Regions from separate parts of the Arthrobacter sp. efr-133-TYG-104 genome, predicted to be linked through region 1. Evidence: predicted binding sites of a transcription regulator. Region 1 holds the regulator's gene; the other holds the start of a gene.

The links. The regulator Rex, encoded in region 1, represses fermentation and respiration genes when NADH is low (regulators of the CRP and FNR family bind a similar motif). The targets are predictions, from matches to a motif close to CTTGTGAANNNNTTCACAAG.
Region 2: the regulator Rex is predicted to act here: its motif matches at 7,136-7,155, upstream of QRN04_RS18015 (glyceraldehyde-3-phosphate dehydrogenase).

The regions. Positions count from the first base shown of each region.
Region 1 covers NZ_JARVTA010000008.1:149,935-165,499, reverse strand. Annotated here, with positions in the region: gene gdhA (NADP-specific glutamate dehydrogenase) at 1-287, shown strand, start outside; gene QRN04_RS08355 (alpha-hydroxy acid oxidase) at 368-1,699, opposite strand; partial or broken gene QRN04_RS08350 (FadR/GntR family transcriptional regulator) at 1,777-2,244, shown strand; gene QRN04_RS08345 (LacI family DNA-binding transcriptional regulator) at 2,290-3,342, opposite strand; gene QRN04_RS08340 (acetylxylan esterase) at 3,547-4,566, shown strand; gene QRN04_RS08335 (3-deoxy-7-phosphoheptulonate synthase) at 4,784-5,932, shown strand; gene QRN04_RS08330 (helix-turn-helix domain-containing protein) at 6,186-6,398, shown strand; gene QRN04_RS08325 (30S ribosomal protein bS22) at 6,572-6,670, shown strand; gene QRN04_RS08320 (HAD family hydrolase) at 6,752-7,570, opposite strand; gene QRN04_RS08315 (glutaredoxin family protein) at 7,677-7,931, shown strand; gene QRN04_RS08310 (redox-sensing transcriptional repressor Rex) at 8,007-8,741, shown strand; gene QRN04_RS08305 (hypothetical protein) at 8,776-9,555, opposite strand; gene QRN04_RS08300 (hypothetical protein) at 9,771-10,469, opposite strand; gene QRN04_RS08295 (YceI family protein) at 10,636-11,187, opposite strand; gene QRN04_RS08290 (histidine phosphatase family protein) at 11,401-12,066, shown strand; gene QRN04_RS08285 (TlpA family protein disulfide reductase) at 12,069-12,674, shown strand; gene QRN04_RS08280 (cytochrome c biogenesis CcdA family protein) at 12,679-13,434, shown strand; gene resB (cytochrome c biogenesis protein ResB) at 13,434-15,173, shown strand; gene ccsB (c-type cytochrome biogenesis protein CcsB) at 15,173-15,565, shown strand, end outside.
Region 2 covers NZ_JARVTA010000038.1:341-15,905, reverse strand. Annotated here, with positions in the region: gene QRN04_RS18060 (FadR/GntR family transcriptional regulator) at 1-109, opposite strand, end outside; gene gnd (NADP-dependent phosphogluconate dehydrogenase) at 292-1,728, shown strand; gene epsC (serine O-acetyltransferase EpsC) at 1,810-2,394, opposite strand; gene cysK (cysteine synthase A) at 2,436-3,371, opposite strand; gene msrA (peptide-methionine (S)-S-oxide reductase MsrA) at 3,438-3,962, opposite strand; gene QRN04_RS18035 (Nif3-like dinuclear metal center hexameric protein) at 4,097-5,002, shown strand; gene QRN04_RS18030 (zinc ribbon domain-containing protein) at 5,091-5,828, shown strand; gene QRN04_RS18025 (YaaA family protein) at 5,845-6,609, opposite strand; RNA gene rnpB (RNase P RNA component class A) at 6,689-7,078, shown strand; gene QRN04_RS18015 (glyceraldehyde-3-phosphate dehydrogenase) at 7,376-8,863, shown strand; gene QRN04_RS18010 (hypothetical protein) at 8,937-9,146, shown strand; gene QRN04_RS18005 (HNH endonuclease family protein) at 9,244-10,044, shown strand; gene QRN04_RS18000 (acyltransferase domain-containing protein) at 10,029-10,874, opposite strand; gene def (peptide deformylase) at 10,879-11,451, opposite strand; tRNA gene QRN04_RS17990 (tRNA-His) at 11,576-11,651, opposite strand; gene orn (oligoribonuclease) at 11,783-12,418, opposite strand; gene mptB (polyprenol phosphomannose-dependent alpha 1,6 mannosyltransferase MptB) at 12,564-14,117, shown strand; gene QRN04_RS17975 (DNA alkylation repair protein) at 14,148-14,840, opposite strand; gene QRN04_RS17970 (single-stranded DNA-binding protein) at 14,989-15,558, opposite strand.

The sequences.
Region 1 (15,565 bases):
AAGCCGTGTCCGTGTTCCACGAGGCAGGCATCCTGTTCGGCCCAGGCAAGGCCGCCAACGCAGGTGGTGTTGCCACATCCGCGCTGGAGATGCAGCAGAATGCCAGCCGCGATTCATGGTCTTTCGAGCACACCGAACAGCGGCTCACGGAGATCATGGTAGGCATCCACGATCGCTGCGCAGCAACCGCCGACGAGTACGGTGCGCCTGGAAACTACGTGGTGGGCGCCAACATCGGCGGCTTCGTCAAGGTAGCGGACGCCATGCTCGCCCAAGGCCTCATCTGAGGTTGCTACCCAACTAGGGGACAGATCAGGCCGTACTGAGCCCTCATAGCGACAGGTGCTGTCCCCTAGTTGGGTGGGGGTTAGCGCTGCAGCAGCCGCACGTGGTCCGGATTCAGGTCCGAGACCTTGCTGACGCCCAGCAACGCCATGGTCCTGGTCATGTCCTTCTCGAGGATCTGGATGGCACGGTCCACACCCGGGCGGCCGCCCGCCATCAAACCGTAAAGGTACGCCCGGCCAATCAGGGCAAAGTCAGCACCCAAGGCCAGTGCAGCCACGATGTCCGCACCGCTCATGATGCCCGTGTCCAACATGACGGCAGCCTTGCTGTTGTCCGACGCCAGCCCCGTTGTGACCTCGGGAAGCAAGTGGAACGGGATGGGTGCGCGGTCCAGTTGGCGGCCCCCATGGTTGGACAACACGATGCCATCGGCGCCGTGGTCCACCACTTGCCGGGCGTCCTCCACGGTTTGGATGCCTTTGACCACGAGCTTGCCCTTCCATGTTTCACGCAGCCAGTCCAAGTCCTGGTAGGTCAGTGTCGGATCAAACATGGAATTGATGAGCTCGGCCACAGTCCCGGTGTAGCGCGATAGTGAGGCAAACGTCAGGGGTTCGTGGGTGAGGAAGTTGAACCACCACGCCGGGCGGTAGGACGCGTCCACCACCGTTTTCAGTGTCAGCGCCGGCGGTATGGTCATGCCGTTCCGGACGTCCCGCAGGCGCGCACCTGCAACAGCGGTGTCCACGGTGACCATCAGGGTGTCGTTACCGGCCTTCGCGGCCCTTTCGATCAGCCCAAGGGAGCGCTCGCGGTCCGTCCACAAGTACAGCTGGAACCAGTTCCGGCCGTTCGGGGCAGCGGCTGCCACATCCTCGATCGAGGCGGTGCCCATGGTGGACAGGGTGTAAGGAATCCCGGTGGCTTCGGCTGCTTGTGAGCCCGCGTATTCGCCCTCGGACTGCATCATGCGGGTAAAGCCGGTTGGTGCGATCCCGAAGGGGAGGCGTGATTCCTGGCCCAAAATGTCCGTGCGGAGATCGATTCTTGAAACGTCCCGCAGGATGCCAGGGCGGAATTCGATGTCCTGGAAGGCCTGACGTGCGCGACGAAGGGTGATTTCTTCCTCGGCAGCACCGTCGGTGTAATCAAAAGGAGCCTGCGGGGTGCGACGCTTGGCCATGTCCCGCAGTTCCCAAATGGTGCTGGCCCTCTTCAGCCGGGCGGTCTTGCTGAACTCCGGCTTCTTGAACTGCATCAGCGGCGCCAGGTCCGCGACGCTCGGTATGCGTCGCTTCAGTGCCGGCGGCCGCACGACGGCGGCTGGCGGCTGGGGTGCGCGGGTTACGTTTTGGTCGCTCCCGGCATCGGCTGGCGCGGCGGTGATCTTGGGATCGATCGTGTCGGTCATGCGGGTCTCCCTAGGGTTCGCGTGGTCTAGCCACACTCTAGGGCATGTGGTCTGACCACATCAAGTACTATTCGGATATGCGCACGCACGAGCTGGTCCTGCAATGGATCGAAAAGCAGATTTCCGACGGCGAGCTCACCTTGGGTGGCCGTTTACCCGGCGAGCGGGCCATGGCTGAGCAACTGCAGGTTTCCCGGACCTCGGTCCGTGAGGCCGACCGGATCCTGGAGGTCATGGGGGTGGTCCGGGCCGGCGTTGGATCCGGGAAAGATGCGGGAACGGTAGTGATTGCCGAGCCGGGAACTGCTTTGGGTTCCACCCTGCGCTTGCACGTGGCCACCCGTCACCTGCCGGTAGGGGACATGGTGGAAACCCGCGTGCTCCTCGAGTCGTGGGCAGCCGGTCGCGCCAAAGCCGGCACGCCTGCGCTTGAGGAGGCCGCCAAGCTCTTGGATGAGATGGATGCGGGCCCGGACGTCGGCACGTTCCTCACCTTGGACTCACGCTTCCATGTCGCCCTGGCACAAGCGGCGGGAAACGCCGTCTTCTATTCCGAGGCTGGAGTTGCCCTGGTCTACGCGGGCCACTGATCAGGCGCTGGGCTGATCAGGCGTGCCCCCTCGTGGGCTCAATGAAGGCGCCGCGGTGCTTTTCCGGATCTCCATTCGTGGCCGGAACTCGTCCCGGACCGGTGCGGGTGCTTCACCGGGCTGCTGGATCTGTTCCCGCATCCTGCGCCACGCCAGGCTACCGATTTCGTTGATCGGTACGGCGGCGGTGGTGAGCGGGGGAGTGGTGTACCGGGCGAACGGAATATCGTCGAAGCCCGCCACGGAGATGTCATCCGGAACGCGGAGTCCACGCTCATGCAAGCCACTCAGCAACCCCATGGCCACAAGATCGTTGAATGCAAGGATTCCGGTGGCACCGCAGGCAATCACGAGGCCGGTTGAATCGTGTCCTGAATCGAAGTTTGAGCCTCCGGGAAGCAGCTGGAGTTCGATCGCGGGGTGTTGCTCACGGAAAACTTCCAAGCCGGCAAGGCGCTGCCTGTTGGACGCGCTGTGTTCCGGTCCCGCGAGGAATGCCAGTCGCTTATGCCCAAGCGCTACAAGGTGGTGGGCCAAGTCCTGGATGCCCTGTTCGTAGTCGACGTTCAGGCTGGGGGTGTTGTCCACCGTCGTGCGGTTGATGAGCACCAACGGGTGCAGGCTCGGCGCAAGTTCCTCCAACTGGGCGTCGCCCATCCTGGGCGCGCACAGCACCACGCCGTCGCATCGACGCCGGGCCTCGCCAGCCAAGATTGCCTCCTCGCTGGTAACCTCCGAGGAATCGGCGATGAGGACCCGGTATCCGTCTGCCCCGGCGGCAATGCTGAGGCCGCGGAGGATGGCCTGGAAGGTCGGATTGGCAAGGTCCGGGACCACGATCCCGATGGTGTCCGTTTTGCCCAAGGCCAGGCTCCGGCCCACTGGATTGGGCTGATACTTCAGTTCTGCGGCTGCCACCCGGACCCGCTCAGCGATGCCTGCATCCACCGCGGCATTGCCGTTCATGACGCGGGAGACAGTGGCGTGCGAGACGCCGGCCTTAAGGGCAACATCGGCAATGCCAATGCGTTTGTTGGCGTTGTTACGTGCCATGCCGCCCTCCCCATCTATCGCCGCACCCTGCCGGAGCAGCCTGCCATGAGCCTCGCGGCCCGGAATCGGGCCCGCTCGCACGCCGAGGCGTTGACAGAAAGCTTATAGTGCCTCGGTAAACGATTTCTTGGTTCACTCGAAACTGTCCAGCGGCCGGTTGCAGGGCTCGCTTGCGAGGCCGTGCGGAGGACGTAGGATGCCCTCATGCCTCTTTTCGACCTCCCGCTCGAGCAACTCCGTGATTACACTTCCGCGGCAGTACCGCCGGCCGACTTGGACGCCTTCTGGGACCGCACCATCTCCGAGGCCCGGGCTTTCCCGCTCGACGCCGTTTTCGAACCGGTGGATAACTACCTCACGGTCATCAACACTTTTGACGTCACATTCTCCGGCTTCGGCGGCGACCGCATCAAGGGCTGGCTTCACATTCCCGCGAATTGCGAGCCGGGCCAGAAACTTCCTGTGGTGGTCGAATTCATCGGATACTCCGGCGGGCGGGGCTTGGCCAACCAGAATACCCGATGGGCCCAGGCCGGCTACGCGCATTTCATCATGGACACCCGCGGTCAGGGGTACGGCGGTGTGTCAGGCGATACGCCCGATCCGCACCCTTCGGCGGGCGAGGTCAACTTCGCCGGGCTCATGACCCGGGGTTCGGGGCACCAGGAGGAGTACTACTTCCGCAGGGTCTACGTGGATGCCTTCCGTGCGGTGGAAGCGGCACAGAGCCACGCCGCCGTCGACCCCTCCAAAGTAGTGCTGACCGGGGTGAGCCAAGGTGGCGGGATCACCGTCGCGACCGCTGGGCTGACGGCCGGAAGGCTCGACGGCGTCATCGCCGCACTGCCCGACGTCCCGTTCCTGCAGGATTTCCCGCGAGCAATCGACATCGCCCCGCGTGGTCCGTACCTGGAAATCGCAGGATTCCTCGGCAGGCACCGCGACAAATACGAGCCTATGCTGGCGGTTCTTAACTACTTCGACGGCGTGCATCTGGGCCGGGCGGCCACCGTTCCCGCGCTGTTCTCCGCCGCGCAAATGGACGATATTTGCCCGCCCTCAACGGTCTTTGCCAGCTACAACAGCTACGGCACCGGCCCTTCCGCAAAGGTCAGTGCGCCGGACAAGGACATTGAGGTGTATCGCTTCAACAACCACGAGGGCGGCCAGGAGCACCACTGGATCAAGCAACTTCAGTTCCTGCGCAAACTCTTGTCATCATGACGGACACGATTTGCCCGGTGTGAAGAAGCGCAGTTATGGTGTGGCTATGACTAACCGTTGGTATGCGTATTTTTCGTTGGCTCTGGAGGGGCCCGCGTCTAACTGACACGCATCCAACTTTCCTTCAGAGCCAACAGGGCAGAGATCATTCTCTGCCCTTTGCCATATCCGGCGGGTTCTGAGACGGGACCCGCTCCGCACCGGACAGGACCCAGACATGACCAGCATCGCCGCCGAATCCCCTGAATCGCTCCATGCCGCCGAACCCACAGAGGCAAAGCAGCCCGCCACCTCCAATCTGCGGGTGGCCCGTTTCGAACCGCTTCCGGCACCCCAGGACCTCATCGCTGAGCTGCCGCTGGACGGCCACTCAGCTGCCGTCGTCGACCGTGGCCGCGACCAGGTCCGTGCCATCATGGACGGCGTGGACGATCGCCTCCTGGTGATCGTGGGCCCGTGCTCCATCCATGACCCCAAGGCGGGCCTCGAATACGCCCGACGGTTGGTCAGCCAAGCGGAGAAGCACAAGGCCGACCTGCTCATCGTCATGCGGACTTACTTCGAGAAGCCCCGCACCACCGTCGGCTGGAAGGGCCTGATCAATGATCCCCACCTGGACGGCAGCCACGACATTGCCGCGGGCTTGCGTGCCGCTCGCGGCTTCCTGAAGCAGGTCACGGCACTGGGCTTGCCCACGGCCACCGAGTTCCTCGAGCCCATCAGCCCGCAATACATGGCGGATCTCGTTTCGTGGGGCGCAATCGGCGCGCGCACCACCGAAAGCCAGATCCACCGCCAGCTTGCCTCCGGCCTTTCCATGCCCATCGGTTTCAAGAACGGTACCGACGGAGACCTCCAAGTGGCCATTGACGCATGCGGTGCATCTGCTGCTGAGCAAGCCTTCCTGGGAATCGACGACGGCGGCCGGGCAGCCCTGGTGGCGACCTCCGGCAACCCGGACACCCATGTGATCCTGCGCGGCGGACGCAAGGGCCCAAACTACTCGCAGGAGCACGTCGCCGCGGCGTCGTCCAAGCTGGCGGCCAAGGGACTGAACCCGCGACTGATCGTGGACGCCAGCCATGCCAACAGCGGCAAGAGCCACCACCGGCAGGCCGAAGTTGCCTTGGAAATCGGCGCCCAGCTGGAGGCAGCGGAGACCTCGCCGATTGCCGGCGTCATGCTGGAGAGCTTCCTCGTGGGCGGAGCCCAGAACTTGGATACCGCCAAGCAGTTGGCCGGGGAACAGGAGCTGACGTACGGGCAGAGTGTCACGGATGCCTGCATGGAATGGGACGTCACGGCATCGGTGTTGGAGCAGCTCGCAGCCTCGGCCCGGAAGCGTCGGCAGGCTACCGCGGAGTAGGACTCTGGGGCCCGGTCCGCGCGGCCCGTTTCGTGGGTTTGCTGCGCAAAGTGCCGTGCGCTCGGCCTTCCACGCAGCGATCCCCCGTTCCGGGAACGTCCTGCTCCCGGAGTCGTGTCCCACTTGTCGGAAATGCTTTCACATTGGCCCCAGCAGCCTCTAGAGTATCTATCACAGGGTTGTTTGATGGCTCAGCATCGGCACACCGTCTATCTGGGGTGTCCTACTGGCTGAGAGCAAAGGAATATGGGAAATGTCCGCGGAGACTAACTTCTCGAATGCGCGTTTCATGACGGTGGCTGAAGTGGCCGACGTTCTTCGCGTTTCCAAAATGACCGTGTATCGATTGGTGCACTCAGGGGAAATGCCCGCCGTCAGGTTCGGCCGCTCCTTCCGTGTCCCGGAGGAAGCAGTTGCACAGTACCTCAAGGGTGCTGTTGTTGACGGGCAATCCGAGACTGCCTGAGACCGCATGTTCCGTCCGGGCTTTGCTGCGCGGACGGTGGTCACAGAGTGCCCCGTGAAAGCGGTACCCTGTTAAGGAACGTTTTACGTCAATGTAAGAATCTGTCAGTTGTACTGTCTGCTTCCGCGGATGCGTTCCAACAGACAGGACCTTCTAGTTTGTAAGGAACTTTCGTGGGTTCAGTTATTAAGAAGCGCCGCAAGCGTATGGCCAAGAAGAAGCACCGCAAGCTGCTTCGCAAGACACGCCACCAGCGTCGCAACAAGAAGTAGGGATACTTCATCAAGCGTGAATGCCCGTTGCCTTTCGAGGCGGCGGGCATTTTTGCGTCTACCCGCCCATGCCGGCGAGGGCTAAGGCCGCGGGCCGCGGAACCTTGAGAAGCCCCGCCATAGGCCGTAGATCGCCCCGCCGACGGTAGCTGCCTTAAGCCCCAGGGTCGCGGCACGGCGCCCCGCGCGGTAGTCATAGACAGGCCAGTTGTTGTCGCGGGCGTGCCGGCGAAGCTTTCCATCGGGGTTGATAACTACTGGGTGCCCCACCATGGTCAACAAGGGGATGTCATTGGCGGAATCGCTGTAGGCCCAGCAATGATCGAGGTCCAGTCCTTCGCGCTCCGCCACGAGTTGTACTGCCACGGCCTTCGCCGGACCATGCAGGATGTCGCCCACCAGCTTACCGGTGTACATCCCGTCGCTGACTTCGCCCACGGTACCGAGTGCGCCCGTGAGTCCGAGCCTCGTGGAGATGACAGTAGCAACCTCAACCGGAGTGGCTGTCACAAGCCACACCTTCCGGCCTACTCGGAGGTGCTGTTCGGCGAGAGCCTTGGTTCCGGGCCAGATCCGCGATTCGATCATTTCGTCGTACACTTCTTCGCCCAGGGCCTTGATGTCTTCCACCGAGATCCCGGCCGCGAGAGTCAGCGCCGAATCGCGCACGGCATGGACATCTTGCAACGTCTCGCCGCGCATGACGAACTTGAATTGTTTCCACGCGAAACCGGCTGCCTGACTGAGCGTGAAGGCTTTGCGCTCGTACATCTTGCGCGCCACGTGGAAAAGGCTCGCGCCCTTCATGAGGGTGTTGTCCACGTCGAAGAAGGCCGCTTCCCCTGTGTGCTTCTGCAGTTGCGCGTCTGCGACCACAGCGGCGTTCTTCTCCTCGGGCATGCCTTGAGTCTAGTCAATTGCCGGGTCCCCGTGCTTCGCCGCACTGGAGCGCGAGCGGTGGGCATGAGATGGGCGTGGGAGAGGGTGGTGGGGATACCGTTGAGGCATGGTCATTCCCGACGTCGTTCTCCTCACCAAAGCTGACTGCCACCTATGCGCCGAGGCGCGTACCGCCGTCGAGCGTGTCACCGCGGCGCTGGGCGTCCCGTGGGCGGAGCGAAGGATCGACGACGACGCCGGGTTGCAGGAGCAGTACGCGGAGGAGATTCCCGTGGTGTTGGTCGACGGCATCCAGCGTGATTTTTGGAAGATCGACGAACAAAGGTTGGCCCGGACCATCAAGAAGGCCATGGCACGCTGACCCTCCGATGCCGGGAGCAGCAGCTTTTGTTCAGTTTCACCGCGGAGCCATAGAGTGGAACAACGAAGCGATGCAATGGAGAGTACCGTGACTGCTCTGGAACCGTCCCCGGGAGCAGCAACCGAAGGCAACGATCCTGCCAGGAGGCAGATCCCGCCCGCGGCTGTGGCCCGGATGACCCTCTACTTGCGTGCGCTCAATTCCCTGCTGGCTGAGGGTGTGGAACGGGTGTCCTCGGAAGCACTGGCCGAGGCATCAGGCGTCAGCTCCTCCACCCTCCGCAAGGACCTTTCCTACGCAGGTTCGTACGGAACCCGCGGAGTGGGGTACGAGGTCCAGTACTTAAGCCGTCACGTTGCGGCTGCACTCGGACTGACACACGACTGGAAGGTCGCGATCGTCGGGGCCGGTAACCTCGGAAAAGCCCTTGCCAGGTATGGCGGTTTTGAGTCCAGGGGTTTCGACGTCGTGGCGATCTTCGACGCCGATCCCATGGTCATAGGTAACGAGGTGGGCTGGCTCCGTGTCAGTGATTCCGCCGAGCTCGAACGTGTCCTGGAACGGACCCACACAAACATGGTGGTGCTTGCACTTCCGGCCACGGTTGCCCAGGAAGTGTGCGACCGGGTGATAGCCGCGGGAATCAGGAGCATCCTCAGCTTCGCCCCTGTGCTCCTCCAGGTACCGCCGCACGTCAACCTGCGCAAGGTGGACATGGCCACGGAGCTGCAGATTCTGGCCTACCACGCACAGCGGGCGCAGACGCCGGGCCAGGCCGTTGAGCCAGAGCCGGGTCTCCGCCCGCGGTAGTTCGTTGCTGGATCGTTTGTTGCTGGGATGCTTCCTAGTTGCCGTACGGGTTCTGGAACGCACCACTGAACGGCTTCGCCTTGCGGAAGTACGGTGCCGACGACGGCAGGTACAGCAAGACGATGGCGGCGATACCCAAGAGGATCGTGATGGTGGTCAAGCCCAACTGCGCAAGCCCCAGCAGTGAAAGCGCGGCGAGGACCGTGCCCAGGATGCGTGCCCAATTCTTACCGCGCCGAATCTTGAAGGCAACCAAAGTGTAGAGGCCGATCATGATGATGGAAATGATGACCAGGAACGTAATCGCCAAGTTGATGAGGTTGCTCACTGTAACCGCGGGATCCTGCGTGCCCTGAGCTTGGATTGCCTGTTCCACCATCGATTGGCCAGCGCTGGAATTGAGCATGACGATGGTGAGCGGTAGCGAAATCAGCGTCAGGAGAGCGCAACCAAGGAGCATCCAGAAGGAGACGTTGACCAGCTGGGGCACGCCCGTTGCGGATGCTGCTGCTTCACTGGGCCAGCTCATCGGTTGGTTGTACATCGGTGCCGTGGGCTGGGAGACCTGGCCGTATTGCGGCGCTGGGGGCGGGGAGGCCTGGCCGTACTGTGGCGCTGGCGGCGGGGAAGCTTGGCCGTATTGCGGCGCGGCGGGCGGCGGGGAAGCCTGCCCGTACTGTGGCGCGGGCGGAGGGGAGACCTGACCGTACTGCGGGGCAGGGGGCGGGGACGCCTGACCGTACTGTGGGGCGCCCGGTGGCTGGGGGTGGTTGGTGTCGCCCGGGTTGGTGGGCGGGAGGGGCGGGTTGCTCATGGCATTCCTTTGCTCGTTCGACTGCTGGTTCGGCCGCCGGGATCAGCAAAACGACCCTGCCCCCAGCGTGGTTCTGATTCCACCGTACCCCCCTGCGCTGAGCGTGTTCGTGATCCCACGCACCTTTTCCGCCGTCGTCGCAAAATCATCATGAAAGGCGTACTTCCACGATGAAGGCCGCAGCCGTCCGGGGACGGCCGCGGCCTTGCGCTCTCTTAGACGAAGTGCTTCTGGGAATCAGGAAGCCACATCATGACTGCGCCAACCACCGCGGCCAACGATCCAAGAAGACCCAAGTTGAATGTGATGAGAAGGAAAAGGAGAGACAGGACAGCAAAGCCACCTAAAATCGATAGAACCAGTCGGGACCAACGGGCGCCTTCCTTGAGACGTATGGCGACGAAGATATACACCGCAGCTAGGACTAGCGCGAAGACGAGATTGGCGATACCAGCGCCGACCGCGAGTCCCCCGAAGATATCGCGGTAGACAAAGATGTTTACAAAACTCGTCAAGATCCCTAGCACGGCGGCCGCAACCCAAAGCCAGTACGATATGACCAAAGTTTGGGGCACTCCTCTGGTATCCCGGAACCGTTGGGCGATGTTATTGAAATCCAAGCCGAAAACATTCCGTGGTGGAGCGCTGTAGCCCAAGCCGTAGGGGGGTGCAGGATTGTGGGTAGCGGGAGGTCCGTAGGTGGGCTGTCCCGGCGCGGGCTGCGAGTACTGCTGTCCGGGCGAGGGCTGGCCCATTCCGGGCTGCTGCGGAGGCTCGTAACCCGGAGGTGGCTGGTAACCCGGGGGCGGTTGGTAGCCCTGCGGAGGCTGGTAACCCGCAGGAGGAACATTGCCTGGCTGCGGAGGCTCGGAGCCGGGCTGCTGTGGCTGGGGTGCTTCATCTGGGGTACTCATGGCATCACTGTAGACCGCGGGTTGAGGGTTGCATAGGCAATTTTGAGCCAATTCGCAGGTAACTACAGGCTGTTTGCCGAACAATCGGCAAGTGCTCTTGGGAAATGAGAAACGACGCCCCCACCAGCCGTTGGCTGCGCGGGGGCGTCGTCGAAAATGCGGCTGCTTATGCGGCTGCCGGTGCGATGAACGCGAGTTCCAGGTTGATGACTACCTTGTCGCTGACCAGCACGCCACCGGCTTCGAGGACGGCGTTCCAGGTGAGGCCGAAGTCCTTGCGGCTGATGGTGGTTTCGCCGGAGACGCCGGCGCGGGTGTTACCGAAGGGATCGACGGCGACGCCGTTGAATTCGGTTTCGATGGAAACTTCCTTGGTCACACCCTTGATGGTGAGATCGCCCACGAGGTCAAAGCTGTTGCCGTTGGACTTGACGTGGCGGGAAACGAACGTGATTTCCGGGAACTTCTCCACATCGAAGAAGTCCTCGCCCTTGACGTGTCCGTCGCGGTTGACGTCGCCCGAGTCGAAGCTGGCGGTCCGAATGGTCGCGGTGACTTTGGAATCGATCAGGGTCTCACCGAGTTCCAAGGTTGCTTCGGCATCCTTGAACTGGCCGCGTACCTTGCTGATACCTGCGTGGCGAACGGTGAAGCCGATTTCGCTGTGCGAGGCGTCAAGGGTCCAGGTGCCGGTGGTGACGTCAGCGGGAAGGGTCATCATGGTGTTGCTCCTATGGGTAGTGGTAGGTACTGCTTGCTCGACGCTTGCGATGCTTCCTGTTTACTTGAAAGATCAACCGAGCTTCGTACCCAGTATAAACATGCATATGCATCTTTTATTCCAACTCCACGGAACATTTCGGGAAATTTCTGAGTTCTACTAGATGTAGAAGATTTCGGATCGCCCCGCTTCTTTGAGAAACTGGTAAACATGCCCCAAGCAACTGTCCATCTGCTTCGCCATGGCGAGGTCCACAACCCCGATGGCGTCCTCTATGGCCGGCTGCCGGAATTTCATCTCTCCGAACGCGGCCGGGACATGGCGCGGATGCTGGCCGAGCACTTCGTTGCGCGCGCCACCGCAGGCGCCAAGATCTCGTATTTGGCTGCGTCGCCGCTGACGCGCGCCCAAGAGACGGCGATGCCCACGTCCGAGGCACTCGGCCTGGAGATTCATACAGAACCGCGCATCATTGAAGCTGAGAACCACTTTCAGGGACTCCACCCCACCAAAGCCGAGTTCCTCAAACCCAAGCACTGGTGGTACTTCCGGAACCCGCTGCAGCCTTCCTGGGGCGAACCATACAAACAGCAAGCAGCCCGCGTCCTTGCGGCAGTGCAGGACGCCCGGATTGCGGCCATCCACTTGGCCGGAGATGGCGCCGAAGCAATCCTGGTCAGCCACCAGTTGCCTATTTGGGCTACGAAGTTGACCGCGGAGGGGCGCAGTTTGGCCCACGACCCCCGTAAGCGGGAGTGCACGCTCGCGTCCTTGACGTCCCTCGTGTTCGACGACGCCGGCAAGATTATCCGCGTCGACTACAGCGAACCTGCAGCCGTTCTTCTTCCCGGTGCAGCCAGCACCCCGGGAGCATAGCCATGGACAACACTTTTTCGCGCCGCGGGGTCCTGGCCGCCGGGGGAGTCCTGCTCGCCGGCTTGGCAGTGGGACTTTCGGCCTGCGCGCAGCCCGACTCCTTGGCCGAGCAGGCCAAGAAAGGCGACAACAAGAACTACGTCGCCGGGGACGGATCAGTGACCGAGTTCGCCAAGGCCGATCGCACGGCCCCGGTTGCCCTCAAGGGCACCCTCTTCGACGGGACCGCCGTCGAACCCGGGGTGCTCAAAGGCAAAGTCACCGTACTGAACTTCTGGTTCGCAGCCTGTGCTCCCTGCCGTGTGGAGGCGCCACAGCTTGAAGCCCTCCACCAGGAATTCAAGGGCCAAGGCGTCCAGTTCTTCGGTGTCAACCTGAGGGACGAGAAGGCGACGGCGGACGCTTTCGATAAGACTTTCAGCCTCACCTACCCGAGTTTCGATGACAAAGACGGTGCCGTGCTGCTCTCGGTGTCCGGAATCGTCCCTCCGGGTGCAGTGCCCACCACGCTGGTCCTGGACAAGGATGGCAGGGTGGCATCGCGCGTCCTCGGCGGAATCGAAAAGGGCACGCTTAAGGCACTCATCACCTCAGCAGTGGCTGAGTAGGCTCATGAACAGTCCTTTCGCTGAAACGATCCTGAACGGCTCGCTGTTGCTGGCCGTGCCGGTGGCGTTGCTGGCAGGACTTGTCTCGTTCCTTTCACCCTGCGTGCTTCCCCTCGTTCCGGGCTACTTGGGCTACGTCACCGGCCTGACCGGCGTCGACCTTCAGAAGCAGCGGCGAGGCCGCATGTTGGCGGGAATCGGCCTGTTTGTTTTGGGCTTCTCCGTGATCTTCGTTCTCCTCGGCGGTGCGTTCGGGCAGCTGGGAACGTTGCTGACCGGAAGGCAGAACGCGTGGATCACGCAGCTGCTGGGTGTGTTGGTGATCGTCATGGGCGTTGTGTTCATGGGCGGTTTCGGGTGGTTGCAGCGGGACGCGAAGATCCACGCAAAGCCACCGGCAGGCCTGTGGGGCGCTCCGCTCCTGGGGTTGACCTTCGGCCTGGGATGGGCGCCCTGCATCGGACCGACGTACTCCGCGGTACAGTTACTGAGCCTGTCCGGTGGTTCGTCCGCCGCCAAAGGCGCCCTGCTCGCCTTCGCATACAGCCTCGGCCTGGGGATCCCATTCCTGGTGATTGCCTTGGCCGTGCGCCGGGGAATGGGCGTCATGTCCTTCTTCCGCAAACGCCGCCTGGCCATCCAGCGGCTCGGCGGAGGCATCTTGATTTTGCTCGGCGTCCTGATGGCCACAGGAGTGTGGGGGAGCTGGGTGACCCAGTTGCAGTACTGGTTCCAAACTGATGTGAAGTTGCCGATCTGATGAGCGAGTCTGTGAAAGCCAAGAAGAATTCCACCGCCGGTTACACGCCGGAAGCGCCCGAAGAGACCGGCAGCTCCGCGGTAGATCGTGCCAAGTCGGAGGCCGCACTGCCCGCGCTGGGTATCAAGGGAATGCTCCGATGGTCCTGGACCCAGTTGACCAGCATGCGCACCGCGTTGTTCCTGCTGCTGATGCTGGCGGTGGGCGCGGTCCCCGGTTCCCTGTTTCCCCAGCGGGCGGCCAACGCGGCAATCGTTACCCAGTACATCAAGGACCGGCCCACTATTGGGCCGATCATGGATGCGGTGCAGCTGTTCGACGTCTACTCGTCAGCGTGGTTCTCGGCAATCTACATCCTGCTCTTCATTTCCTTGATTGGCTGTGTGACTCCGCGGGCGATCGCCCATTACAAGGCTCTGAGGTCCAAGCCACCCCGGACCCCCAAGCGCCTTTCGCGCCTGCCGGAGTATGGCACGTTGGTGCTGCCGGCCGACGCCGGGATCCCGGCGTCGAAAGCCATCACCGATGCCGCCGGGCTGCTCAAGAAGCGCGGTTACCGTGTGGACATCAGGGACGCCGACGGCGCGCTGCCTTCCGTGGGTGCCGAGCGTGGCCTCATCAAGGAAGTGGGAAACCTGGTTTTCCACACCGCGCTGATCGGGGTGCTTGTCTCGGTGGCTGTGGGTGGGCTCTTTGGATACAGCGGCCAGCGGATCCTGGTGGAAGGTGACACTTTCGTCAACACGTTGGTGGGTTACGACCAGTTCACGCCCGGCTCCAACTTCCAAAGCGGCTGGCTGCAGCCGTACTCCGTTCAGCTCAACAGCTTCCAAGCCACCTTCGATCACGAGTCGCCGGGTAAGTTTGGCCAGCCCATCGATTACACAGCTGAGGTGACCACCAAGGAATCACCCGATGCGCCGGCCCAGAAGCAGGTCCTGAAGGTCAACGATCCCCTCTCCTTGGGCGGAACCAACATCTACCTCACAGGAAACGGTTACGCCCCCATGGTCACTGTCCGCGACGGGCAGGGCAACATCGCCCTGCAGGGACCGGTAGTGGCCAAGGTGCAAGGTGCCAACTATTATTCCTCGGTGGTCATCAAGGTGCCCGACGCCAAGCCGGATCAACTCGGCTTTGTTGGTTTCTTTCTTCCCACGGCCTTCGCCACTCAGGACGGGGTTTCCTTCAGCGGGGACCCGGAACTCCTTAACCCGCAGCTGAACCTGAGCTCGTTCTACGGCGATCTCGGCTTGGACAAGGGCGTGCCCCAAAACGTGTTCGAGCTGAACGTTGGAAACCTTAAGCCGCTCAACGGCCGCGGCCTCCCGAACAAGCCCATCACCCTTACTCCCGGCCACACCGTTACTTTGCCGGACGGCAAGGGCAGTATCACGTTCGATGGCGTCAGGAAGTACGTGGGCTTGGACGTCCACAACAACCCCGGCCAGCTGTATGCGCTGATCTTCGGGTTGCTGGCGGTTGCAGGCCTGGTGACGTCCCTGTACGTCAATCGCCGGAGGGTGTGGGTGCGAACCGGAACGCATGAAGATGGCCGCACTATGGTGGAATACGGACTGCTGGCCCGCGGTGAGGACCATCGCCTCGCGGGAGAGGCCGCAGCCTTGCGTGAACTTTTTGCCCGGGAATGGAATGTTGCCGGTGAGCCCGACACCACGAGCCCGGCTAACCCGGACGCCCCGAACGTCGTCTCTTCCTCAACCACGAAGGACCAGTAATGCCTGTCATCAACGAAACCCTGGGTCAGTACAGCGAGCTCTTCATGCTGCTGGCCGCCAGCACGTACACCGTGGCTTTCATCGCGTTCGCCTGGGACCTGGCCAAGAGCAGCAAGGCACTGCGCGCGATCGACCTCAAGGCAGCGGCAAACGCCGAGGCCGAGCGGGTGCCCGTGGCCGCCGGCCGCGCCGCCTTGGCAGGACCCGACGCCGGTGGGCCGGCCGGTCGTGCCGAGCGTCCGACGTCGGGCGTCACCGTTGAGGGTGGCACAGCGGCGGGGGACATGAGGTACACAGCCGCGCGCCGCGTCCCCGCCCGTGTGGCCGTCGCGCTGACCGTGTTGGGGGCCCTCATCCACGCAGCGGGTGTACTGACGCGCGCGTTCGGCGCC
Region 2 (15,565 bases), on a different contig from region 1:
GTTCTTCTTCGAGGTGTTCTGCCAACATGACGTGGCCGGTCGGAAGGGTGCCATCGACAATCCGGGTTCCCAAATGCTCAATGGCGCGGTGGTGGAGGCTGGTGGACATAGAGGCAAGCATAGTGGCGGCAGGGCAGCGTCATAGACTGTTTATGACGCGGAGCCTTCCAGAACGTGGGCGCCGCTTCCTCACCCGAATGTAATTACGTATGGTTTATTACAGCCCCTGGTTACGAATTCGCTTCCTGCGTGCCCGCAGGACTGTATGCACACGAACGAATTGGAGTTTTGATGTCAGCACACATCGGTGTCACCGGCCTTGCGGTAATGGGTGCCAATCTTGCCCGCAACCTCGCCCGCAACGGCTTCACCGTGGCTCTTCACAACCGCTCCGTGGAAAAGACCGACGCACTGCTGGAAAAGCACGGGACAGACGGAGACTTCATCCGCACGGAAACGCTGCAGGAACTGGTCGACTCGCTCGAAAAGCCCCGCCGCGTCCTCATCATGGTCAAGGCGGGCGCCCCTGTTGACAACGTCATCGAGCAGCTTGAACCTTTGCTCGAAGCCGGGGACATCATCATCGACGCCGGCAACTCGCACTACGAGGACACTCGCCGCCGTGAAGCAGCCTTGGCCAAGAAGGACCTGCACTTCGTGGGCGTTGGCGTCTCCGGCGGCGAAGAAGGTGCGCTGAATGGCCCGTCGATCATGCCCGGTGGTTCCAAGGAGTCGTACGACGCTCTCGGCCCGCTGCTGGAAAAGATTTCGGCCAAGGTCGACGGCGAACCCTGCTGCGCGTGGATCGGCACGGACGGTGCGGGCCACTTCGTCAAGATGGTGCACAACGGCATCGAATATGCCGACATGCAGGTCATCGGTGAAGCCTTCGACCTCCTCCGTTCGGGTGCAGGCATTGAGCCTGCCGAACAGTCAAAGATCTTCACCGAGTGGAACAAGGGTGATCTGTCCTCGTTCTTGATCGAAATCTCCGCTGAGGTCCTGGGCCACGTTGATGCCAAGACCGGTAAGCCGTTCGTTGATGTCGTCGTCGACGCCGCTGGCCAGAAGGGCACTGGACGCTGGACCGTTATCTCGGCCTTGGAGCTCGGCTCGCCGGTGTCCGGCATCGCCGAGTCCGTATTTGCCCGTGCGCTGTCCTCGCAGGCCGAGCAGCGCAGGCTCGGCCAGGAATTGCTGGCCGGAGAAGAAGCTTCCGTGGAAATCCCCGAGACGTTCGTGGAGGATGTACGCCAGGCTCTCTATGCCTCCAAGCTCGTCTCCTACGCACAGGGCCTGGACATGCTGACCTCCGCTGCCAAGGAGTACGGCTGGGACCTCAAGCTGGACCAGATCGCATCGCTCTGGCGTGCAGGCTGCATCATCCGTGCAGAGCTGCTCAAGGACATTACCAACGCCTACGCAGCCGAGGAGAAGCCCGCCAACCTGCTCTTCGCCCCGGCCTTCACCAAGGCCATTGCAGAGGCCCTTCCGGCCTGGCGTCGGGTTGTTGCTACGGCGGTCCAGCTCGGTATTCCGGTTCCGGTATTTTCCTCATCGTTGGCTTACTACGACGGCCTGCGCCGCAAGCGCGTTGCCGCTGCCCTGATCCAGGGCCAGCGCGACCTCTTCGGTGCACACACCTACGGCCGCGTGGACACCGAGGGCACGTTCCACACCCTGTGGGGCGAAGACAAGTCTGAGGTCTCGGCTGTGGACACCCACTAGCCAGCCTGACGCAGAAAGCGCCCCGGTTCAGTGAACCGGGGCGCTTTGTGCGTTTAAGGGAACAAAGAAATACAAGCGCAGCTAAATCCGATATTCGATGTAGTACTCCGCTGGATCAACCGCTGGTTTGGTTTCCGAACGCGCATCGCGATGGCGCCAGGTGGCGGGAATACCGGTGATGATTGACTCCGGCGGTGCGTCTTTGACGACGACGGCGTTGGCACCGACGGCGCTGTCAGCGCCGATGGTGATGGGTCCGAGGACCTTGGCGCCGGCGCCAATGGTCACGCGATCCCCGATGGTCGGGTGGCGTTTGACCTTGGCCAATGAACGTCCGCCCAGTGTTACGCCGTGATAAATCATGACGTCCTCACCAATTTCGGCGGTCTCGCCGATCACCACTCCCATGCCATGGTCAATGAAGAAGCGCCGTCCAATGGTTGCACCGGGATGGATCTCGATGCCGGTCATGAACCGCGCCAACTGAGAGATCAGCCGGGCCGGGAAGCGCAGGGCAGGGTTCTGCCACAGCCGGTGGGTCAGGCGGTGAGCCCAGATGGCGTGAAGCCCGGAGTAGGCAAAAAAGTTCTCGAAAGAGCCTCGCGCCGCCGGGTCGTGAGACCGGGCGGCGTCGAGGTCTTCCTTAAGCCTTGCGAAGAAGCTCACAAAGACCTTTCTACAGGAAATGAAGATGTGCGGGCGAAGTGTTAGCCGCGGATATCGTCAAACAGCACGGTCGAGATGTAGCGCTCTCCGAAGTCGCAGACGACGGCGACAATCAGCTTGCCCGCGTTCTCAGGTCGCTTGGCGAGTTCCAGGGCGCCCCACACAATGGCGCCGGAGGAGATGCCGCCGAGGATGCCTTCACGCGCGCCGAGTTCACGGGCCACACGGACCGAATCTTCGAGCGTGGCGTCCAGAACTTCGTCGTACACGTTGGTGTCCAGGATTTCGGGCACAAAGTTGGCACCGAGGCCCTGGATCTTGTGCGGGCCCGGGGCGCCACCGTTGAGGATAGCGGAGTCCTTGGGCTCAACGGCAACGATCTGGACGCCGGGCTTGCGCTCCTTGAGGACTTGGCCGACGCCGGTGATGGTACCGCCCGTGCCAACGCCTGAGACGAAGATGTCTACTTCCCCGTCGGTATCGGCCCAGATTTCCTCAGCGGTGGTATCGCGGTGGACCTGCGGGTTGGCTTCATTGGCGAACTGCTGCGCCCAAATGGAGTTCTCCGTGGTGGCCACGATCTCCTGCGCCTTTTCCACAGCGCCGCGCATTCCTTCGGAGCCGGGGGTCAGGACGATTTCCGCACCGTAAGCCCGGAGCATCACCCGGCGTTCGGTGGACATGGTCTCGGGCATGGTCAGGATGACCTTGTAGCCGCGGGCAGCGCCCACCAAGGCCAACGCGATGCCGGTGTTGCCGGAGGTGCCCTCCACAATGGTTCCGCCGGGCTTCAAAGCACCGGACCTCTCCGCGGCGTCAATGATGGCAACGCCGATGCGGTCCTTGACGCTGTTGGCCGGGTTGTAGAACTCGAGCTTGACTGCCACGGTGGCATCGAGCCCCTCAGTAAGCCGGTTCAAACGGACCAGCGGAGTGCGGCCGACCAGTTGAGTGACGTCGTCGTAGATCCGTGCCATGAAAATTATGCCTATCTCTCAAGAGGGAATGCTGAGGTCAGCCTAGCCAGCCCGAACGAAACCCTGCTAAGCCGTAAGCCACGCGGAGTAATATTTCCGGGCCTTGGCCAACTTCGGGTTGATGATCACTTGGCAGTAGCCCTGGTACGGATACTTTCCGTAATAGTTCTGGTGCACTTCCTCGGCTTCGAAGAATTCCGGCAGGCGCGCGACTTCCGTGACGATCGGATCCGACCATAACGCCTGGGCCCGCTCTATCGCTTCCTCGAACAGGATCTTTTCCTCCGTCGTGGAATAGAACATGGATGACCGGTATTGGGTTCCAACGTCGTAGCCCTGGCGGTTCAGCGTGGTGGGGTCGTGCAGCGCGAAGAACATGTCCAGGATGATTTCTTCCGGAACCACGGACTCGTCGAAAGTTACGGCAACGACTTCGGCATGGCCGGTCGTTCCGGAACACACCTCGTAGTAGTCGGGATTGCGGACGTGGCCGCCGGTATAGCCGGAGACTACTGAGCTGACGCCGCGGGTCTTCTGGTAAACAGCATCGAGGCACCAGAAGCAGCCGCCGCCAAGTACGAAAGTTTTCATGTTCTCTTCAATGGATGGGAGGGGCTGATGATTCCCGCAACACCTTACGGGACAATAACGGTGCCCGGCAGATACCGCGGAAAGTAAAGCCTGCCGATCCGGCTGAGTACGGGTGAGTAGGTAACAATAGGACTATGGAAGCCGTAAATACCCCCATAACTGATGCGGATTCCGGTGACGATGCCGGGGAAGCCATCGGGGACCCAACGCTCGGACAAGTGTTACTGGCTGTGGAGGAGCTCTGGCCGGAGTCCTTGGCCGAGGACTGGGACGAGGTAGGCCTGGTGGTCGGTCATCCTGCCGTTCCGGTGGAGAAGATCATGTTTGCCGTCGATCCCACGCTGGCCGTCATCGATGAGGCCATCGAGTGGGGGGCCCAACTGCTCATTACGCATCACCCTTTACTCCTCAAAGGCGTCAATTCAGTGGCTGCGACGTCCGCGAAGGGAGTGGCCGTCCATCGGCTTATTGAGGCCGGGGCCGCGCTGCTGACCGTCCACACCAACGGAGATTCGGCAGTCGGTGGCGTCTCGGACGTCTTGGCTGACGCCCTAGGGTTGGAAAACGTCTCGCCCCTTACAGTCGCCGCCAACGGATTACCCGAAGAAGGCATCGGCCGGGTCGGTGACCTCTCGGACATCATGACACTGGGTGATTTTGCGGCCCGCGTTTTTGAAATGCTTCCCGCGGTTGCAGGCGGGGTGCGGGTGGCCGGTGACAAGGACGGGTTGGTCAAGCGGGTCGCGGTCTGCGGTGGTGCAGGCGACAGCCTGTTCGGTGCCGTCCGGGCGAACCACGCCGACGTGTACGTCACGGCAGACATGCGGCACCACCCGGCTTCCGAAGCCCGTGAGGGCACGCCCAATGGACGGCCCTACCTGATCGACGTGTCGCACTTCGCGAGTGAGTGGTTGTGGCTTCCCCCCGCTGCGGAGGCACTCGGTAACGTACTCGCGGACCAGGGGTACGACGTCGAAATCCGTGTCAGTACCACCAACAGCGATCCTTGGGACTTCATACTCACTCCCGCCGGGGACTAGAGTCTAGAAGGATACGGACAACCCCGGCAGCGCCGGGCGTCCGGCCGGGCTTGGTTGGCAGGACCGGTGGGGACAAACGGAGGTAAGCGTGGCGAAGGCAGCACCGGCGGAACAATTGAAATTGCTTGAACTGCAGGGACTGGATGCCAAGCTGAAATCGCTGGCCGGCAAGCGGAAGGTGCTGGAGACGGATCCGCGGATCACGGATCTCACGGATGCGCTCAGGGTCGCAAACGGCGAGCTGGGAGCGGCAAAGGTTGCAGTGCACGACGCCGAGGCCGAACTCCGCCGCGCCGAGGCCGACGTCGAGCAGGTAGCCACGCGCATTGAACGCGACGAAGCGCGGTTGAACAGCGGCACCGGACTCTCCAAAGACCTCGTCGCGCTGCAGAGTGACATCGCGTCACTGAACAAGCGGCGCTCGGATCTCGAGGATGTGGAGCTGGAGATACTCGAGCGGTTGGACGCATTGCGGGAGCGCCAAGCTGCGCAGCAGGCGATCGTCGATGACATCCAGGGTTCGTTTGGCAGCATTCGGGCTGAGCTCGATGAGGCGATCGCCGAGATCGCGGCCGAAGAAGCGGTGGTGCGCGGGCAACGAGCCGCTTTCTCCGAATCCCTTGACCAGGCAATGGTCGCTGTTTACGAGAAGACAATCGCCAAGCGGGGAGTAGGTGCGGCGCGCCTCTTCCACGGCAAGTCCGAGGGGTCGGGCATGATGCTGAGCCCCGGTGATCTGGCCGAGGTCAGGGCAGCCGCGGAGGATGAGATCGTTTTTTGCCCGGATTCCGGATGCATCCTTGTACGTTCGACGGAATGGAACTGAACCATCCTGCCGGGAATTAGCTGGAGAGAATGATGTTCAGCGCGTGTGGTTTACGCGCCGTTCCGATCTCAAGTTCCGCGGTCCAAATTTCCCGCGCTGCCTTGGCCAACTGATCCGGCGTGGCCGGTGCCTTGCCGCGCCTGGTCAAGAGGTGGCGGGCAAGCTCGCCGCGGGTGTGCTTGGCGAAGTGGCTGACCACCGTTCGCTTGCCACGTGCCTCAGTGAACACGTTGACGTTGACCGTCTGCGCTGGCGGCGGAGCCCAGGCAGCGGCATACGTGCTGGAACGGCAATCCACCACCAATTCGCCTTCCGCGCGCCTGGCGAGGGCGGCGTTGAGGTGCGGCTTCCAGAACGAGGCGAGGCGGCCGACGTCGGGCAGTGCGGTTCCCATGGAAAGCCGGTAGGCGGGCACGTGGTCACCAAAGCCGATCGCGCCCCAAAGGGCCGAAATCACCAGGACTGAGTCGACCGCTTTGCGGCGCTGCGTCGGGGTCATGCTCTTGAAACCGAGGGCGTCGTACAGCACCCCCGAATACACCTGATGCGCAGGAGCTGCCGGCTCGGCATGCAGGCGGGTATTACGTTCGACGTCGTCCCGCAGCGAAGCGCCCACACCCAGCAACGCCAGGGCATCCTGGTGCGCGCTGACCGTCCCGAGGGATTCCAGCACTTTTGCGCGGCAAGGATTCAGTTCCGGGAAGTTGAGGGACTCCCAGTCGACGGCGGAGCCCTTCACCGCGGGGGTCTTGCCTTCAGATGGCGGCAGCAGAATCAGCACCAGACGATACTAGCCGGATTTACCGGTGGCCCTCGCTGAGAATTCGGCCGGGCAAGACGCCGGTAGACTGGAGCGCGGATGGGTTGACCAGGCGGCCGCGCGCCACGGAAGTGGCTCGAGGAACGTCCGGGCTCCACAGGGCAGGGTGGTGGGTAACGCCCACTCGGGGTAACCCGCAGGCCAGTGCCACAGAGAACAGACCGCCTGCCTCATCGGTGCCCGCACCGTGAACGGCAGGTAAGGGTGAAACGGTGGTGTAAGAGACCACCAGCTCCCTGGGTGACCGGGGAGGCTAGGTAAACCCCACCCGGAGCAAGGCCAGACAGGACACGTTTGAGGGCTGCCCGCCCGAGTGTCCGGGTAGGCTGCTGGAGGGCGTCGGCAACGGCGTTCGTAGATGGATGGCCGCCACTCCCGTTCCGGCAACGGATCGGGATGACAGAACCCGGCGTATCGGTCAACCCATCCACTTATGACACCGCGTTATGGCCCGCGCAATGGCCCCTCTTCCCGCCCGCATCGGGCCCGTGTGAGTGATTTCACGCTTGCTGGCAGATAGCTGGCAGCGTCCTCCCCGTAGAATGGTTCCTGAACGTGGAAGTTCTGCCGCCGGGACTGCGTTCGCAGCCGGCGGATTTTTCTTTGTTCTCGTTCAAGGTGCTGTGGGCGGACCGAAGCCCTGCCAGTGCCAGTGCCGCAGGATTACTCCGGGCGGCCGCCATCTGCATACGAGGACGTATGTAGTTGACCCAAGGAAGGTAGTTCTGTGAGCCAGACGTCAGATTCTTGTCTTGATAAGTGGATGGGCCGGGAGGCTCTCGCCGAGGCGATGATTCCAGTGATCGGCCGGTTGTACAGGGAAAACAACGTGGTGACCAGCATCCACGGCCGCAGCCTGATCAATAAATCCACCATGAACATCCTGAAGGCGCACCGCTTTGCCCGCCGGATGAGCAACACCGAGCTCCTCCTTGAGGAAACCGCACCGTTGCTGAATGCCTTGGCTGAGCTGGACCTCGGCGCGGCGGCCATTGACATTGCACGTTTGACGGAGAAGTACCGGGTAGAAGGCAACGGCGCCTCACTCGATGAGTATCTTCGTGGTGAGCTTGCGGAGATTGTTGGGAAGCGCGGCGCTGATGACCGTACCAGCACCGACGTCGTGCTGTATGGTTTCGGGCGTATCGGGCGGTTGTTGGCCCGTATCCTGATCGAGAAGGCCGGCGGTGGGCACGGTCTGCGGCTCCGGGCGATCGTGGTCCGTAAAGGCGCCGAGAATGATCTGGTCAAGCGTGCGAGCCTGCTGCGCCGGGACTCCGTGCATGGTTCCTTCGAGGGCACCATCCGGGTGGATGAGGACGCCAACACCATCACCGCCAACGGTGTGCAGATCCAGGTCATCTACTCGGACAACCCCGCCACCGTGGATTACACCGCCTACGGGATCAAAGATGCCCTGGTGGTGGACAACACCGGCCGCTGGCGTGACGCCGAGGGCCTTTCCCAGCACCTGCAGAGCAAGGGCGTGGCCCGTGTCCTGCTCACCGCTCCGGGCAAGGGCGAGCTGAAGAACATCGTCCACGGCATCAACCACCGCGACATCAACGACGACGACACGATCGTCACCGCCGCCTCGTGCACCACCAACGCGATCACCCCGGTGCTGAAGGCCATCAACGATAAGTTCGGCATCGTTCACGGCCACGTCGAAACGGTCCACTCGTTCACGAACGACCAGAACCTGATCGATAACTTCCACAAGGGCGACCGCCGGGGCCGTTCGGCGGCGTTGAACATGGTCATCACCGAGACCGGGGCCGCCAAGGCCGTAGCCAAAGCACTGCCCCAATTGCAGGGCAAACTCACCGGTAACGCCATCCGCGTTCCCACCCCGGATGTGTCCATGGCCATCCTGAACCTCAACCTCGAGAACGGCACCACCCGTGATGAGGTCAACGATTACCTCCGCGAGATGTCCCTCCACTCCGAACTCCGCAAGCAGATCGACTACATCGACTCCCCGGACGTCGTGTCCACGGACTTCGTCGGCTCCCGCCGGGCAGGCATCGTGGACGGGCTCGCAACCATCTCCAACGACAAAAACCTCATACTCTACGTCTGGTACGACAACGAGTTCGGCTACTCCTGCCAAGTAGTCCGCGTCATGGAAGAAATGGCCGGCGTCAACCCGCCGTCCTTCCCCGCGCGGGACGTCGTGGCGCCTATCGCAGTCCTTGAGGGCGCTGGCGCCTGATTGCCTGAAATTGTAGTGGAGTTCCCGGCCTGTTCACTGGAAACGGTCGGGAATTCTGTCCAGAATGAGCATCATGGAAAGGGAGTCAACTATGGAACATGAAACCACCCTGGAACATGCGCTGGACCTCGCGCGCGCTAACCAGAAACAAGCTCAGAAGCTCCTTGATCAGGCAATAGCAGCCAACGCCACGGGCGACGTCACGGATCAGCGCGTCGAGCAATTGCGGGGGCTCCTTGCCTTGGCTACGGAGGACCTGCAGCGGGTTACCCGGGAGCAATAGCCCCGACTGGTCCTCCACACTGGGGATAGCCGCATGCTTGGCTGCTCAGTGCTTTACGCTCGAAGGACACCCTCTACCTCTATCGGATGAAGGTCCTTTGAGTCTCACATATTCTGCCTATCAGCGGGCGCGGCGCAGGTCGCGGCAAGCATGGGCCATCATCTTGCTGGGCGCCGCCACCATCGTGGCGGCGCTCACTTGGTTCTTCCTTTCCGGCCAGTTTGCTGTGTCCGAGCCAGCGGTGTCGGGGCCAGTGGATGCCCCGGTCTTCAATCCTGCGTGGATGAAGCCCCTCCCGGATGCGTCCGCTGTAGCCCCGGCTAAAGCCCTTGACGCGCTGGAACGCCTCAGGGTTAAGGGAAAGGCGCCTCAAACCGGGTACGACCGCACGCAGTTCGGTCAAGCCTGGCTGGATGTCGATCGGAACGGTTGCGACACGCGCAACGACATCCTGCGGCGGGACTTGTCGGCGGTGGTTTTTGCCGAAGGGTCTTCCTGCAAGGTTTCCGCAGGCGACTTCATGGAGCCCTACACCGGTCTGCGTGTCTCATTCCGCAGGGGCCAGGACACCAGCGCCTCCGTGCAAATCGACCACGTGGTGGCATTGTCCAACGCGTGGCAAACCGGCGCCCAGCAACTCACACCACATCAGCGCCAAACGTTGGCCAACGACCCCCTGAACCTTCTCGCCGCCGACGGTCCGGCCAACGTGAAGAAAGGGGCCGGCGACGCGGCGACGTGGTTGCCTGCCAACAAGAACTTCAGGTGCCACTATGTCGCCCGGCAGATTTCAGTCAAAACGGCATACAGTCTGTGGGTTACCCCAGCAGAAAAGGACGCGATGAAGCGCGTCCTAGGCTCATGCCCCGATCAGCAAACTATTTACAGCCGGAGGTAACCGTGCCCCAGTTGCCACGTCCCGCCGTCGTCGATCCTTTCCAGAACCGTGCGCTGCAAGGACGTGTCGCGGGGGAGGGCGTGCAGGTTTTCCAGGCCTCGCTGCCGGAAAGTGAAGTACACAGCGTCCGTGGGGGCATCCGTGCATCGTTCCACCGTGAAGCGACGGGCAAAGGAGGCGATGTTGCTCGCTGGTAGCCGATCCGTGAGGTAGGGGTCGAGCATCCACGAGTCACACGTGGCCAGGGCCACACCTTTGTCCGGGAAATGCTGGCCAAAGAAGGATCGTGCCTCGGCGAAGCTGGCGTCAACCAATGCGGGGGAGAGGCTGCCGCCTTCTGGGATGTGCACTCCAAGAACCCACGACGGCGGTTCTGCCGCGCCGTCGTTCGCTCCTGCAGCCCGAATCAGGTGGAACTGGAGCCGCCCCAACCGGAACAAGTTCCCCGCCATGTGCAGCGTCAGCCAGTTCCAAGTGTCCAGCCCAAACTTCGCATGGACGCGTCGGTTGATGCGTAACTGCAGCCCGACGTCGGCCAGGGTCGCGGACGAGACTGCCGGGCTGATTCCCAGCCGCCGATGGTACTCGGCCACTGTCGGCGCGAATCGCAGGAGGGCCTCAATCCAGTCGGTCTCACAGCACTCATGCACACCGAAGGATCCGGTGGGGATAGCTTCTGACGGAAATGTTCCAAGCCGTCCGTTCAAGGCGGCCAGCGCTTCTTTGACATGCTCGCCGGGCGGCGATGACAGGAGTTCTGCGCATCCAGCGGCGTCCTCGTCGCGGATGTCCAGGGTCTGGAACAACTCCCGGAACGGGGCGTCTACCACCGTCTCAGTGACCGAACGGATCGGGGTCGACGCCAGGCATCCAGGTCAGGCCAGGGACACCCCATCCGTTCTTCTTTGCCTGCTTCATGGCTTTCCTTGCGTATCGATCAACCAGTTTGTTGACGTAGAGCTTGCCGTCCAAATGATCAAACTCGTGCTGCAGGATCCGCGCGAACCACCCGGTCGCTTCAAAGTCCACAGGTTTCCCGTCACCGTCGAAGCCTTCGACACGGGCCCACTCGGCACGTTGGAGCGGGTAATACTCCCCAGGGAAGGACAAGCACCCTTCGACGTCTTCGTCCGGATCCGGTAAGGCACCGGAAACCTTTGACAGGGTCAAGGTCGGGTTCACCAAGACGCCTTGATCCGGCGCGTCGTCGTCGTTGGCGTATTTGAAAATGAAGATGCGCTTGCCCACGCCCACTTGGGGCGCAGCCAGGCCAACACCGTTGGCGGCGTCGTTCGTCTCAATCATGTCCGCAATGAGTGACCGCAGTTCGTCGTCGAAAAGCTCCACTTCGCTGGCGCGGCGGTGCAAAACAGGTTCGCCCCAGATTGTTACTGGCAGGACGGTCATGTTTGTTCTTCCTTCGTTGATCGCGGTGATCCGGAAACGGGCCCGCCGCCTCGGGTTAAAACAAAAGGCCGCACCGGGTAACCGGTGCGGCCTTTGTGGAAACCGGCTCTGGAGCCAATCTCGGTGGGGTGAGCTACGGGGGTTGAACCCGCGACCTCCTGGACCACAACCAGGCGCTCTGCCAACTGAGCTAAGCCCACCATGTGCCATTTGGGCGGAACCGTTTCACCGGCTTTCCTTCAGGGCAACGACAAATAGCTTACCTGCTGTTTTGGGGTGCAAAGTCCACTTTTGCCCGTTATGGCAAAAAAACCTCAAAATTTGCTGCAGATCACACTGTCTTCCCGTGTGCCAACGTTTCGGCCGTGGCCGTGATGTCCTTGGAAATCCGCTGTGCCGTGGCTGTATCGGGTCCTGGGGCGGGCACGAAGACTGCTTCGCGGTAATAGCGGAGCTCATCGATGGAATCCTTGATGTCGCCCAACGCGCGGTGGCCCCCGTGCTTGGCCGGGGACTGGAAGTAAGCCCGGGGGAACCAGCGCCGGGAGAGTTCCTTGATGGTGCTGACGTCAATGACGCGATAGTGCAGGTGTTCGATGATGTTGGGCATGTCCCGTGCCAAGAACACCCGGTCAGTTCCTACCGAGTTGCCGCCCAAGGGTGCCTTGCGGGGGTCCGGAACCCACTTCTCGATGTACTCCAAGACCTCGGCCTCGGCCTCGGCCATGGTCTTGCCGTGGGGGAGTTCGTCCAGGAGCTTGGAACGGGTATGCATGTCGCGCACGAAGTCGTTCATCTGTTCGAGTGCGGCATCATCGGGCTTGATGACGACGTCGACGCCGTCGCCGAGGATGTTGAGCTCGGAGTCGGTAACAAGCGCTGCAACCTCGATCAAGGCGTCGTTCTTGATATCCAGTCCGGTCATTTCGCAATCGATCCAAACGATGCGTTCATTAGTAATAGGCACTCGCACAGCCTATCGTTCAGGTCCTTGCAAGTGCTCCGATGGTAGGCTTTTCGAGCATGGCAGTGTCTTTTTCCTGCTGCGCGAAGCCCTTGGAGATGCACGTATTGCCCCGAAGTGCTCGGGCCAACGATTGGATGACCACCACATGACGGTGCCTGTACCCGCCCAGAAGGCCGGGAAGCCAGCGCTGTCCGCGGACGCCGCCTTGGGCGAGGTGGACAACGCCCGGTCGCCACTCATGGCTGGTTTCGTGGGCTCCATGTTCCTGGTGATTGGTTCGCTCGGAGTGGGCTGGCTCGCCCCCGTGTCCGAACTGCGTCGGCTTCCGCTCTTCATTTGGATGCGCACCGAAGGCGTGGGCGTGTCCATATCCATCGTGCTCGTAGCTGTAGGCGGCATGCTGTTGATTCGCGCCTGGCTCCGTTTAGGGCAGCGTGTACGGGTATGGGGACTGGAGGCCCGCAAGGCAACGTTGCGAGCGATCGTGGCCTGGGGCTTGCCTATGGCGTTCACGGTCCCTTTGTTCAGTAGGGATGTTTACGCATACATCGGCCAAGGCCGCTTGATGGTCGAGAAGATCAATCCTTACGAGAACGGCATTTCGGCGCTGCCCAATTACTTCCAGCTCGGCGCGGACAAGATGTGGACTGAGGCACCGGTGCCTTACGGTCAGTTGTTCCTCTGGATAGAACAGTTCGTGGTGTGGGTGACCAACGTACAGCCCGAGGCAAGCATCATGCTCTTCCGGTTGGTGGCCCTCGTGGGCGTGGCACTCTGCGTTGTTTACATCCCCAAGTTGGCAGAGCTTCACGGCGTCAATCCGCACCGTGCCTTGTGGCTGACCGCAGCAAACCCACTCTTCCTAACGAACTTCATAGCCAGCATCCACAACGATTCGCTCATGATCGGGTTGGCCCTGGCAGGGCTCTATTACTGCGCCACGCGGCGCGTTATTCGCGGCATCCTGTTGGTGACGCTCTCCATCTCGGTCAAACCCATCACCGTGGTTTTCCTGCCCTTTATCGGCCTCTTGTGGGCAGGCAAGGGCGCCTCGTGGCCACGGCGGGTTCTCTTCTGGTTCCTCACCGCAGCTTTGAGCCTCGGAGTCCTGTACGCGATGAGCCTGTTCAACGGTTACGGGTTCGGTTGGATCAAAGGCCTCTCAGCGCCCGGAAGTGTGGCGATTTGGTATGCGCCAACCGGGTTGATCGGTTTGATCGTCGCCTCCATCCTGAATGTCTTTGGTGTGGACGGTTGGGGCGTCGCGCAGTGGGTTTACGACGCCGGCAAGGTACTCATGGTGGGGGCGGTGGGCTGGCTGGTATTCCGTGGCGACTACGATCGGCTCATCCGACGCCTTACCCTGGCTTTCGCCGCAATCGTCGTGCTCTCGCCCATGATCCAGTCTTGGTACGTCGTCTGGCTCCTGCCTCTGTTCGCGGTGACGGGAATTCGCAACGACTGGCAGGTTAAGGCCGTCTACTTTGTGGTCGCCTTCTTCATGATTTATGGCATTTCCGACCAGTTGGATGTGTTCCCGTACCTGCAGAGTGAGGACCTGGGGCTTGCACTGACGTTGGCGCGCAATGCTGCCGCGATCATTGCGCTGCTCTTTGCCGTGTACCTGATCTTCGTTGATCCGAAAACAAAGAGCCTGTTCCGCAAGCGCGACTTGCCAGGACTACGCCCAATTATTTGAGTGCATCGAGGCCTGCGCGTCCTCAGGTCCTCAGCTCGGATGGGTTGCGACCAGGCGCAGAGCCTCACGCTTTGATAAGGGACTTATTGATGGCGCATTTTCTGCCGCGAATGCCCTGACCCATTCAGGATCCGTCTTGCTGTATTCACGCAGCGCCCAACCGATGGCTTTCCGGATGAAGAACTCTTTGTCCGCGAGATTGGGTTTGATGACAGCGGCTAAAAGACTCGGATCTGTTGCCCCTTTGGCCCCCAATTGCGCCGTGATGGACGCCCTGCGAATCCACATGTCGTCATCCGTGGACCACCGTAGTAACAGGGGTGTCACCATGCTGCGATGGGAGATGAGCAGGGTACAAATCCGATGCGAGACTCCATCTACCAAGTCCCACCATGCCCCCGTCCGGATCATTTCCTCGTACACCGGCATCATCTCGAGGTCTTGGGCAACCAATTTCAGCCCAGTGAGATCGATAGCGGCATAGCGCTCTTCACGTGCTCCGGCCTTCCGCCAGAGCTCGAGAGCCGAATCTCGCACCTGATCGGGTGTGGACAACGGGAATTGTTCAAGAGAGGCTTTGACGATTCTTCGAACCTCGGGAACACGAACGCCCCAGGAGGGCATAGTCGATTTCATATACGCCTGAGCTCCCCGGGCCCTGTCGCCATCCGCAGCAGACCGCAGCGCCGAGCGGATCGTTGTCACCAAATCCGTGGTTGTCATCCCCTAACCCTAAGTCCGGGGCACGACCCGCCGAGCCCCTTGCAGATTGAGCACCTTGGCAGATTGCGCACCCTTACAGGCAACCAGCAAAGGAGTAAACCGCGGACCGCCGGCGCGGGACCGGCGGGTGCCGCTATTGCCTCGGTGATCAAGCAGGCGCGCCAACCAACTCGCCCGTTGACGTATCTACGAGGACACTCCCGACTCCGTCGAGAATGTCCACGCCCACCACCTCGGACTCGTCCTCCGGAGGCGCCTGCATGTCGTCGTCGGATTCCGGGTCCTGGTGGTTAGTGCTGGTGGGCTGTCCAGCGTTCGCATTGTTCCCATCTACGGCCCTCGTATCAGCTGGTGCGGAGGTGCCGTTCATTCGTGTGAAGTTTGCCGAACCCCACATGAGGTCATGCCCGACGGACTCGGCGTCGATCTCGGCTACGTGATAGATGCGACCCTCATGCTCCCACTGCCGCAGGCGGAGCCTCCCCACCACGATCACGCGCTGGCCCTTTTTCACGCTGCAGCCCACGTGGCCGGCCAAGTAACGGAAGGACTGGACCGTGTACCAGTTGGTGTTGCCATCCACCCACTGGTTGCTGGCGCGATCGTAGCGGCGCTCGGTGGTGCCCAGACGGAATGACGCGGTGGACGTGCCCCGCACCGTGGTGGAAGTTTTTACCTCCGAGGCCACGAAGCCCCGGACGGTGATGGTGTCGTTCATAGTTGGT